3 regions of the Klebsiella terrigena genome follow, and region 3 is predicted to be linked to each of the others. Evidence: predicted binding sites of a transcription regulator. Region 3 holds the regulator's gene; each other region holds the start of a gene.
What was found. The regulator PurR, encoded in region 3, represses purine synthesis genes. The targets are predictions, from matches to a motif close to CANGCAAACGTTTGCNTG.
Positions count from the first base shown of each region.

Region 1: a site for PurR is predicted at 1,815-1,832, ahead of HCK03_RS00420 (nucleobase:cation symporter-2 family protein). Genes of this name have one in related genera too.
Region 2: a site for PurR is predicted at 1,452-1,469, ahead of purT (formate-dependent phosphoribosylglycinamide formyltransferase). Genes of this name have one in related genera too.

Region 1 covers NZ_CP050508.1:89,043-92,318, reverse strand. The annotation lists gene glpK (glycerol kinase GlpK) at 1-285, shown strand, start outside; gene gltS (sodium/glutamate symporter) at 395-1,597, opposite strand; gene HCK03_RS00420 (nucleobase:cation symporter-2 family protein) at 1,884-3,275, shown strand.
Region 2 covers NZ_CP050508.1:2,081,090-2,084,365, forward strand. The annotation lists gene HCK03_RS09775 (bifunctional 4-hydroxy-2-oxoglutarate aldolase/2-dehydro-3-deoxy-phosphogluconate aldolase) at 1-183, shown strand, start outside; gene purT (formate-dependent phosphoribosylglycinamide formyltransferase) at 234-1,412, opposite strand; gene HCK03_RS09785 (YebG family protein) at 1,551-1,940, shown strand; gene HCK03_RS09790 (tellurite resistance TerB family protein) at 2,037-2,702, shown strand; gene ptrB (oligopeptidase B) at 2,970-3,276, shown strand, end outside.
Region 3 covers NZ_CP050508.1:2,443,292-2,446,567, reverse strand. The annotation lists gene HCK03_RS11485 (MFS transporter) at 1-431, opposite strand, end outside; gene cydH (cytochrome bd-I oxidase subunit CydH) at 595-684, opposite strand; gene purR (HTH-type transcriptional repressor PurR) at 979-2,004, shown strand; gene punR (DNA-binding transcriptional activator PunR) at 2,021-2,932, opposite strand; gene punC (purine nucleoside transporter PunC) at 3,045-3,276, shown strand, end outside.

The DNA.
Region 1 (3,276 bases), 2.4 Mb from region 3:
GTCGACGGCGGCGCGGTCGCCAACAACTTCCTGATGCAGTTCCAGTCCGATATTCTCGGCACTCGCGTAGAGCGCCCGGAAGTTCGTGAAGTGACGGCGCTGGGGGCGGCTTATCTGGCCGGTCTGGCGGTTGGCTTCTGGCAAAACCTGGACGAGCTGCAGGAGAAAGCGGTGATCGAGCGTGAGTTCCGCCCGGGGATCGAAACCACCGAACGTAACTTCCGCTACAGCGGCTGGAAAAAAGCGGTGAAACGCGCCCTGGCGTGGGAAGAGCACGAAGAGTAATCCCGCCAGCGAACTCCCCGGCGGCGCGGCGCTGACCGGGGATGCGGCTTATGCAAACAGCAAGTTTAAACGCCCGGACGCGCGCACAGCAGCGCCTCCGGGCTTTTTTTTAACCAAAAATCGGCAACAGCAGATACAGCTTAATCACTAACGCATTCACAATATCAATAAAGAATGCGCCGACCATCGGCACCACCAGGAAGGCCGTATGCGACGGCCCAAAGCGGTCGGTAATCGCCTGCATATTGGCAATCGCCGTTGGCGTCGCGCCGAGCCCAAACCCGCAGTGGCCCGCAGCCAGCACCGCGGCATCATAGTTTTTCCCCATCATTCGATAGGTCACGAAAACCGCATACAGCGCCATCGCCACCGCCTGTACCACCAGGATAGCCAGCATCGGCAGCGCCAGCGATGCCAGCTCCCACAGCTTCAGGCTCATCAGCGCCATCGCGAGGAACAGCGACAGGCTAACGTTGCCCAGCACCGATACCGCGCGCTCAAACACGCGATAAAAGCCCAGCAGCGCCAGGCCGTTGCTGAGGATCACGCCGATAAACAGGACGCACACGAAGGTTGGCAGCTCAAACACGCTCCCCGCCAGCAGTTGCGCAACCACCCGCCCGACCGTGAGACAGATTGCGATCAGGGCAATGCTTTCAATCAGCACCAGCGAGGTGATCACCCGCCCAACATCCGGCTTTTCAAAAGCGGTGGGTGTTACCTGATCGTCCGGCGAACCCTCCGGGGACGAGGAGTGCTTGACCAGGTAGCGCGCCACCGGGCCGCCAATTAGCCCACCGAGCACCAGGCCGAAGGTTGCGCACGCCATCGCCACTTCGGTGGCGTTGGCAAAACCGTAGCGTTCGACAAACAGCTTGCTCCACGCCGCGCCGGTCCCGTGGCCGCCGGAGAGCGTGATGGAGCCGGCCAGCAGGCCCATCAGCGGGTCGAGGCCCAGCAGCCTTGCCATCCCGATGCCGAGGGCATTTTGCAGCAGCAGCAGCCCCACCACCACGATCAGGAACGTCCCCACAACTTTACCGCCCGCCCGCAGGCTGGCGAGATTGGCATTCAGGCCAATGGTCGCAAAAAAGGCCAGCATCAGCGGGTCTTTCAGGCTCATATCGAAATCAATTTCCCAGCCCATGCTTTTTTTCAGCACCAGCAGCGCAAGCGCCACCAGCAGGCCGCCGGCAACGGGCTCAGGGATAGTATATTTTTTCAGGAAGGGGACGGTGTGGACGAGCTTTCTGCCCAGCAGCAGCACCAGCGTGGCGGCAACGAGCGTCGATAAGGTATCGAGATGAAACATAAAAAGAGCTCCTTAAAGGCGCATGATCCATTCACACGCGACGATATTCCCGGTGTCGATTGTTTCTCATCATGAGTAATCAGGGACGGATTTTAAGCAGAAACTGGCATAAAAAAACAGGGAAACATATTTTGTATTGCTGATGATGCGATTTAGCATACAAAATGTTAATGACTTATCCCCCCATGTTTGCGGCGGAAATATTTTGTCTCAAACACTGGCAAACGTTTGCTTTTGCACTACAGTCCGATAAAATTCCCGCTTTGCCACCTTGGGATTGCTTGTGATGTCCGTGAATACCGCCGAGCCCGAAAATGCGCAAACGGTTGCGCATAAACAAACCAGCGAATTAATCTACCGCCTCGAAGACCGCCCCCCGCTTCCACAAACGCTGTTCGCCGCCTTCCAGCACCTGCTGGCGATGTTTGTTGCGGTGATCACGCCGGCGCTATTAATTTGTCAGGCTCTGGGTCTTCCCGCCCAGGATACGCAGCACATCATCAGCATGTCGCTGTTCGCTTCCGGTGTGGCATCCATTATTCAGATTAAGGCCTGGGGACCGGTAGGCTCCGGGCTGCTCTCCATCCAGGGCACCAGCTTTAACTTCGTCGCCCCGCTGATTATGGGCGGTACCGCGCTAAAAACCGGCGGCGCCGACGTGCCGACGATGATGGCCGCGCTGTTCGGCACCCTGATGCTGGCCAGCTGCACGGAAATGGTTCTCTCCCGCGTCCTGCACCTTGCACGACGCGTCATTACCCCACTGGTCTCCGGCGTGGTGGTGATGATTATCGGCCTGTCGCTGATTCAGGTCGGCCTGACCTCCATCGGCGGCGGCTACTCGGCGATGGCCGACCACACCTTCGGCGCGCCAAAAAACCTGCTGCTGGCGGGTATCGTGCTGGGGTTGATCATTATTCTTAACCGCCAGCGCAACCCGTACCTGCGCATCGCTTCGCTGGTTATCGCGATGGCGGCCGGCTACCTGGCGGCATGGCTGCTCGATATGCTCCCTGCCAACACCGCGCCAGCCGACAGCAGCCTGATTATGGTGCCCACCCCGCTCTATTACGGCCTGGGGATCGACTGGAACCTGCTGCTGCCGCTGATGCTGGTGTTTATGATCACCTCGCTGGAAACTATCGGCGATATCACCGCCACTTCCGACGTCTCCGAGCAGCCGGTTTCTGGCCCGCTGTACATGAAGCGTCTGAAGGGCGGCGTGCTGGCCAACGGCCTGAACTCGTTTGTCTCCGCGGTATTTAATACCTTCCCGAACTCCTGCTTCGGTCAGAATAATGGCGTGATCCAGCTCACCGGCGTGGCCAGCCGCTACGTCGGTTTTGTGGTAGCGCTGATGCTTATCGTACTCGGGCTGTTCCCGGCGGTGAGCGGCTTTGTGCAGCATATCCCTGAGCCGGTGCTCGGCGGCGCAACGCTGGTGATGTTCGGCACCATCGCCGCATCCGGCGTGCGTATCGTCTCCCGCGAGCCGCTGAACCGCCGGGCGATCCTGATTATCGCCCTGTCGCTGGCGGTCGGTCTCGGCGTCTCCCAGCAGCCGCTGATCCTGCAGTTCGCCCCGGACTGGCTGAAGAACCTGCTCTCCTCCGGTATCGCCGCCGGCGGTATTACGGCGATTGTGCTGAACCTGGTCTTCCCGCCAGAGAAAAACTGAT
Region 2 (3,276 bases), 360 kb from region 3:
TTCGCCCATATTCGTTTCTGCCCGACCGGCGGGATCTCTCCGGCTAACTACCGCGACTACCTGGCGCTGAACAGCGTCCTGTGTATCGGCGGTTCATGGCTGGTACCGGCGGATGCGCTGGAAGCAGGCGATTACGACCGCATCACCACTCTGGCTCGTGAAGCGGTAGAAGGCGCGAAGTAATTTTCGCGCCTCAGTTCTGACCCGGTAAGCGGCAACGCTACCGGGTTTTTTTATCCCTCAACCACCACCGCTGACGCCGCGGCTTTGGCGCGCGCCACCGCCTCATCCACGCTCTCCGCCACCGCCAGCGTGACGCCCAGGCGACGGGAACCGTCAATTTCTGGCTTACCGAACAGGCGCACCTGCAGGCCCGCGCCGACCGCGGCTTGCAGGTTGCCGAAGGTGACGTCGCGGCTGGTGAGCTGCGGCAGGATCACCGCCGAAGCCGCCGGGCCATACTGGCGAATCGCCCCTACCGGCAGGCCGAGGAAGGCGCGGACGTGGAGGGCGAACTCCGACAGATCCTGCGAAATGAGCGTGACCATTCCGGTATCGTGCGGACGCGGCGAGACTTCGCTAAAAATCACCTCATCGCCGCACACGAACAGCTCGACGCCGAACAGGCCGTAGCCGCCGAGCGCCAGCACCACGTTGCGGGCAATCTCCTGCGCGCGCGCCAGCGCCAGCTCGCTCATCTGCTGGGGTTGCCAGGATTCGCGGTAGTCGCCGTCTTCCTGACGGTGGCCGACCGGGGCGCAGAAGTGCACGCCGTCGACCGCGCTGACGGTGAGCAGGGTGATTTCAAAATCGAAGTTCACTACGCCCTCGACAATAACGCGACCTGCGCCGGCGCGGCCGCCCTGCTGGGCGTACTGCCACGCTTCGGCCAGCTGTTCGTGACGGCGGATAAAGCTTTGTCCTTTGCCGGAAGAGCTCATCACCGGCTTGACGATACACGGCAGGCCAATTTCGCTCACCGCGTCGTTAAAGGCGGCTTCACTGTCGGCAAAACGATAGGATGAGGTTGGGAGCTGCAGCTCTTCAGCGGCCAGGCGGCGAATGCCTTCGCGGTTCATGGTTAGCTTTGCGGCCCGCGCGGTGGGAACGACTTTTTGCCCACACTGCTCCAGTTCGACCAGCGTATCGGTGGCGATGGCTTCAATTTCCGGCACGATAAAGTCGGGTTTTTCTTGTTCAATTAGGGCGCGCAGGGCATCGCCGTGCAGCATGTTAACGACATGCGAACGGTGCGCAACCTGCATGGCCGGCGCGTCAGGGTAGCGATCGACGGCGATGGTCTCAATGCCCAGACGTTGACACTCTATGGCGACTTCCTTACCCAGCTCGCCGGAACCTAACAGCATAACTCGCGTCGCCGCAGGGCGCAGCGCTGTGCCTAATACAGTCATGACTCTCTTCCGCAGTAAAAAAACATGCGCCGCAGTATAAACGAAAACGTTTGCGTCTGTCTTTATGCGCGTGAGTTGAGTCCTGGCCCTAAATTTGATATACTGTATATAAACACAGTATAAAGAAGGGGCTGCACAATGGCGGTTGAAATCAAATATGTGGTGATTCGCGAAGGTGAGGAAAAAATGTCTTTTACCAGCAAAAAAGAGGCCGATGCTTACGACAAAATGCTCGATCTTGCCGAGGTCCTTAACGACTGGCTGGTAGACTGCCCGCTAACGCTTGATGAAGCCCAGCGTGACGAAATGGCGATGTGGCTGGCAGAGCGTAAAGACACCTTACATCACATTATGAAGTCCGGAAAACTCCCCGAAGCGGAAGAGCACGCCGCCGGGCAGGGGGATGACGAAGAGCAGGCGTCGTCTGACGCCAGCGATGACGCCATCAGCGCCCGCGCGGACGACGGCATAGACGACGGCGCGGCAGAAAAAGCGGTGGCCAAACCGCGTAAGGCGAAAGCGGCCTGAGCCACCCGGAATTTGCGCATCTTTAGCCATGGATAACATTTCCTGACATCTCGTCGTTTAGGCTGATGACAACGCCTATTGTGCAACGAGGAAATCATGGCTAACTGGCTTAATCAACTTCAGTCTCTGCTGGGTCAGCAGGGTCAATCTTCTTCATCTGACGATCGCTCTGGCGGTAAAAATCTGCTGCTGCCTGGCGCGCTGGGCGGCCTGGCGGGGCTGCTGGTCGCCAGTAAATCGTCGCGTAAGCTGCTGGCGAAATACGGCACCAGCGCGCTGCTGGTTGGCGGCGGCGCGGTGGCAGGAAGCGTGCTGTGGAACAAGTATCAGCAGAAGATGCGCGCCGCTTCGCCGCAGCCGGAGCCGGCCGGGCAGGTTCCGGCTGCACCTGAGCCTGATGCCCGCAGCGAGCGGCTGATTCAGGCGCTGGTTTTTGCGGCCAAAAGCGACGGGCATATTGATGAAAACGAGCGGGCGAATATTGAAGAGCAGCTGCGCGCGGCCAATATCGACGTGCAGGGACGGGTGCTTATCGATCGCGCGCTCACCCAGCCCCTCGATCCGCAGTGGCTGGCGCAGGGCATCAGCAGCGAGCAGGACGCGCTGGAGGTCTACTATCTGAGCTGCGCGGTGATTGATATCGACCACTTTATGGAGCGCAGCTACCTCAACGCGCTGGGCGAAGCGCTGAAGATCCCTGCGGAGGTGCGCGCTGAGATCGAACAGGATATTCAGGCACAAAAGCAGGCTCTTTCCTCTTAAATCATCACGTTCCGCTTGCATCGCCGGCGACTTTTGCCACCCTTTATATACCAGTCATCTCTTAGCCTGACCTCGCGCAGGCCGGAGATGACCCTCTCCCCGGCGTTATCTCACCCGCGGTTGCCCCGCGGCCGGGCGTCACAGCGCCGTGGCCGTTTTCAGCCCCTCGGACAGAGCGATTGATGCCGGGAAGATTTCTTGTCTTGCCGTCCGGACGCGCGTCGATTAACGTTGTGCGCATAAATTAAGCCGAAGAAGAACAAAGAGATGCTACCAAAAGCGAAACGGATCCCCCACGCTATGGCCTTACATGGCGATACGCGTATTGATAACTACTTCTGGCTACGTGATGACGAGCGCGCGCAGCCGGCGGTTCTGGAGTATCTGCGCGAGGAGAATGCCTACGGCAAAGCGGTGATGGAGACCCAGCGCAGCCTGCAGGACCGGGTGCTGAAGGAGATCATCGATCGCATCCCCCAGCGCGAAGTCTCCGCGCCTTACAGTAAAAATGGCTATCGCTATCGTCAGGTCTATGAGCCGGGCTGCGAATACGCCATTTACCAGCGCCAGTCGG
Region 3 (3,276 bases):
CCAATGTTGGCGATGGTCAGCCCCATAAACATGGTGGCTACCGCGCTGGCCTGCTTGTGCTTAGGAACCACGCTCGCAGCCACTACCGACCCGAGGCCGAAGAAGGCGCCGTGGTTCAGGCTGGTAATAATGCGCGAGAGCAGCAGCGTGGTGTAATCCGGCGCCATTGACGAGAGGACGTTGCCAAGGGTAAAAATAGCCATCAGGAAAATCAGCGCGCTGCGGCGCGCGCGGTGCGACAGCAGCAGCGTCATCAGCGGCGCCCCGACCATCACACCGATGGCATAAGCGCTGATCAGCATCCCCGCAGCGGGAATGGACACATCCACGCCTCTGGCGATAACCGGCAGTAATCCCATCGGGGAAAATTCGGTCGTACCGATACCAAACGCCCCAATGGCCAGCGCTAACAGGGGAAAGTTGATCTTCATGCAATGACTCCAGCAGACCGTCCTCAGCGACGGTATCTCATCAGAAGCGAAAAGCATGACATCAATCACAGAAAAACAAAAGTAAACGAAATGGCAAAAGATTTTTGCGAATTTGATAATAATGCGCGGAGATAGGGGGAAAGGAGCCTCTCCCCCGAAAAAATTAGTGCAGTACGGCGGTCAGCGCTGCGGCCACGATCAGGCCCAGAACAATAATCGTCGTGGTCAGCGAAAACTTTAAATCTGTATCCATCAATTTTCCCCCTGATTATCCCCACAAGAAAAGTGAGCCTGCTCATTTTTGCACAATATTGTATAAAAATCTTCTGAGATTTAGGGTGATGCACATTTTTACTCTTCCCCTTTGCCGCAAGATCGGACAAAATCCCACGCTAATTTGAAAGCGTATCGGCCATTGACCCCTTCCTGTCGTTCTGTGTCGTTTCCCGACGTGATGCAATGTTGAACATTGTACTCAGGGTGTGTATAGGCAAACGTTTCCGTATCGATAATCAGACGATCAGGTCAAGGTCTGGAGAGAGAAGTAATGGCAACAATTAAAGATGTAGCGAAGCGCGCAAACGTTTCCACTACAACAGTTTCACATGTAATTAACAAAACCCGCTTTGTCGCTGAAGAGACGCGCAACGCGGTATGGGCTGCCATCAAAGAGCTGCACTACTCTCCGAGTGCGGTGGCGCGCAGCCTGAAGGTTAATCACACCAAATCGATCGGTCTGCTGGCCACCAGCAGCGAAGCGGCCTATTTCGCCGAGATTATCGAGTCCGTTGAGAAGAGCTGCTTCCAGAAGGGCTACACCTTGATTCTCGGCAACGCCTGGAACGATCCGGAAAAGCAGCAGGCCTACCTGTCAATGATGGCGCAAAAGCGCGTCGACGGCCTGCTGGTGATGTGCTCCGAATATCCGCAGTCGGTGCTCTCCATGCTCGAAGAGTACCGCAACATCCCGATGGTGGTGATGGACTGGGGTGAGTCCAAGGCCGACTTTACCGATTCGGTTATCGATAACGCCTTTGAAGGCGGCTATATGGCCGGTCGTTACCTCGTTGAGCGCGGCCACCGTGAAATCGGCGTGATCCCGGGTCCGCTGGAGCGCAACACCGGCGCCGGGCGTCTGGCCGGTTTTATGAAAGCGATGGAAGAAGCGCAGATTAACGTCCCGGAAAGCTGGGTGGTTCAGGGCGACTTCGAGCCGGAGTCCGGCTACCGCGCGATGCAGCAGATCCTCAGCCAGCAGCATCGTCCGACCGCCATCTTCTGCGGCGGCGACATCATGGCGATGGGAGCGATTTGCGCCGCCGACGAAATGGGCCTGCGCGTTCCGCAGGATATTTCGCTGATTGGCTATGACAACGTGCGCAACGCCCGCTACTTTAGCCCGGCGCTGACCACCATTCATCAGCCAAAGGACTCTCTCGGCGAAGCCGCCTTCAATATGCTGATGGACCGCATCGTCAACAAGCGCGAAGAGTCGCAGTCTATCGAAGTTCACCCGCGGCTGGTCGAGCGCCGCTCGGTGATCGACGGCCCGTTCGTCGACTACCGCCGCTAATCCTGCCGGGCGTCGGCTATTCCGGCGCCCGCAGCCACTCCCGATTTAACGTTTCGCTGTCGCCAAGGTAGTCCAGCAGCCATGAGAGCGCCGGTGAGATATCGCTCTGCTGCCAGGTCAGGCAGCAGGCGGCGTCCGGGAACGGATTTTCCAGCGCCAGCGCCGTCCACTCACCGCTGTCGATCCACGGGCGGGCGAAGTGCGACGGCACCATGCCGATGCAGAGCCCGGCCGACAGGCAGGTTGCCGAGGCATCCCAGTCCGGCACCACCACCCTCTTCTGATTATCCAGCAGCCACGTCGTGCGCTTCGGCAGCGATCGGGAAGTATCTTCCCTGACCAGCGACGGCCAGTTGCGCAACGTGTCATCGCTCAGCGGGCCGTTCATTTTCGCCAGCGGATGGTGGCTGGCGACGACGCAGTGCCAGCTCAGCATGCCCATATCGCGAAAGGCGTAGCGTCCGCCGACCGGAATCGAGCGGGTCGCGCCGATGGCCAGCTCCACGCGGCCGTCGGCCAGCGCGTCCCAGACGCCGTTAAACACCTCCTGGAAAACAATCAGCTCGACGTCCGGAAAGTGGCGATAAAAATCGACAATCATCTGCCGCATCCGCGCCGGCTTCACGATATCGTCAACCGCGATCGAGAGCTGCCCGCGCCAGCCGTTGGCGATCTGCTGACACTGGCGGCGGGTGATCTGCATTTTTTTGATAACAGAACGCCCTTCCTGTAAAAACCACACCCCGGCGGGGGTGAGCTCAACGTCGCGGTGGCGACGTTCAAAGAGCGGAACGGCCAGCCACTCTTCGAGCTGACGCACGGTGTAGCTGACCGCCGAGGGTACACGATGCAGCTCCTGAGCCGCTGCGCTAAAGCTGCCGTTGCGCGCAACCGCATCAACCACTTCAAGGGAGTATTCTGACCACATATTCTGCCTGCAAATTTTTTGAACGCATGTAACAAATATTAGCGTTTCACAAGCCAGAATGCACTCCCTACACTCTGCGGCATCTTACCTGCATCAGAAGAAAGAGAACTTTATGCAACAACCTGGGAAAGGATTTTTGGTTTGGCTGGCGGGCCTCAGCGTGCTCGGCTTCCTCGCAACCGATATGTATCTGCCGGCGTTTTCGGCTATCCAACAGGATCTGAATACTTCAGCGGCCTCGGTCAGCGCCAGCCTGAGCGTGTTTCTCGCCGGTTTCGCCCTTGGCCAGCTGTTCTGGGGCCCGGTATCCGATCGCTATGGGCGCAAGCCGGTGCTGCTCAGCG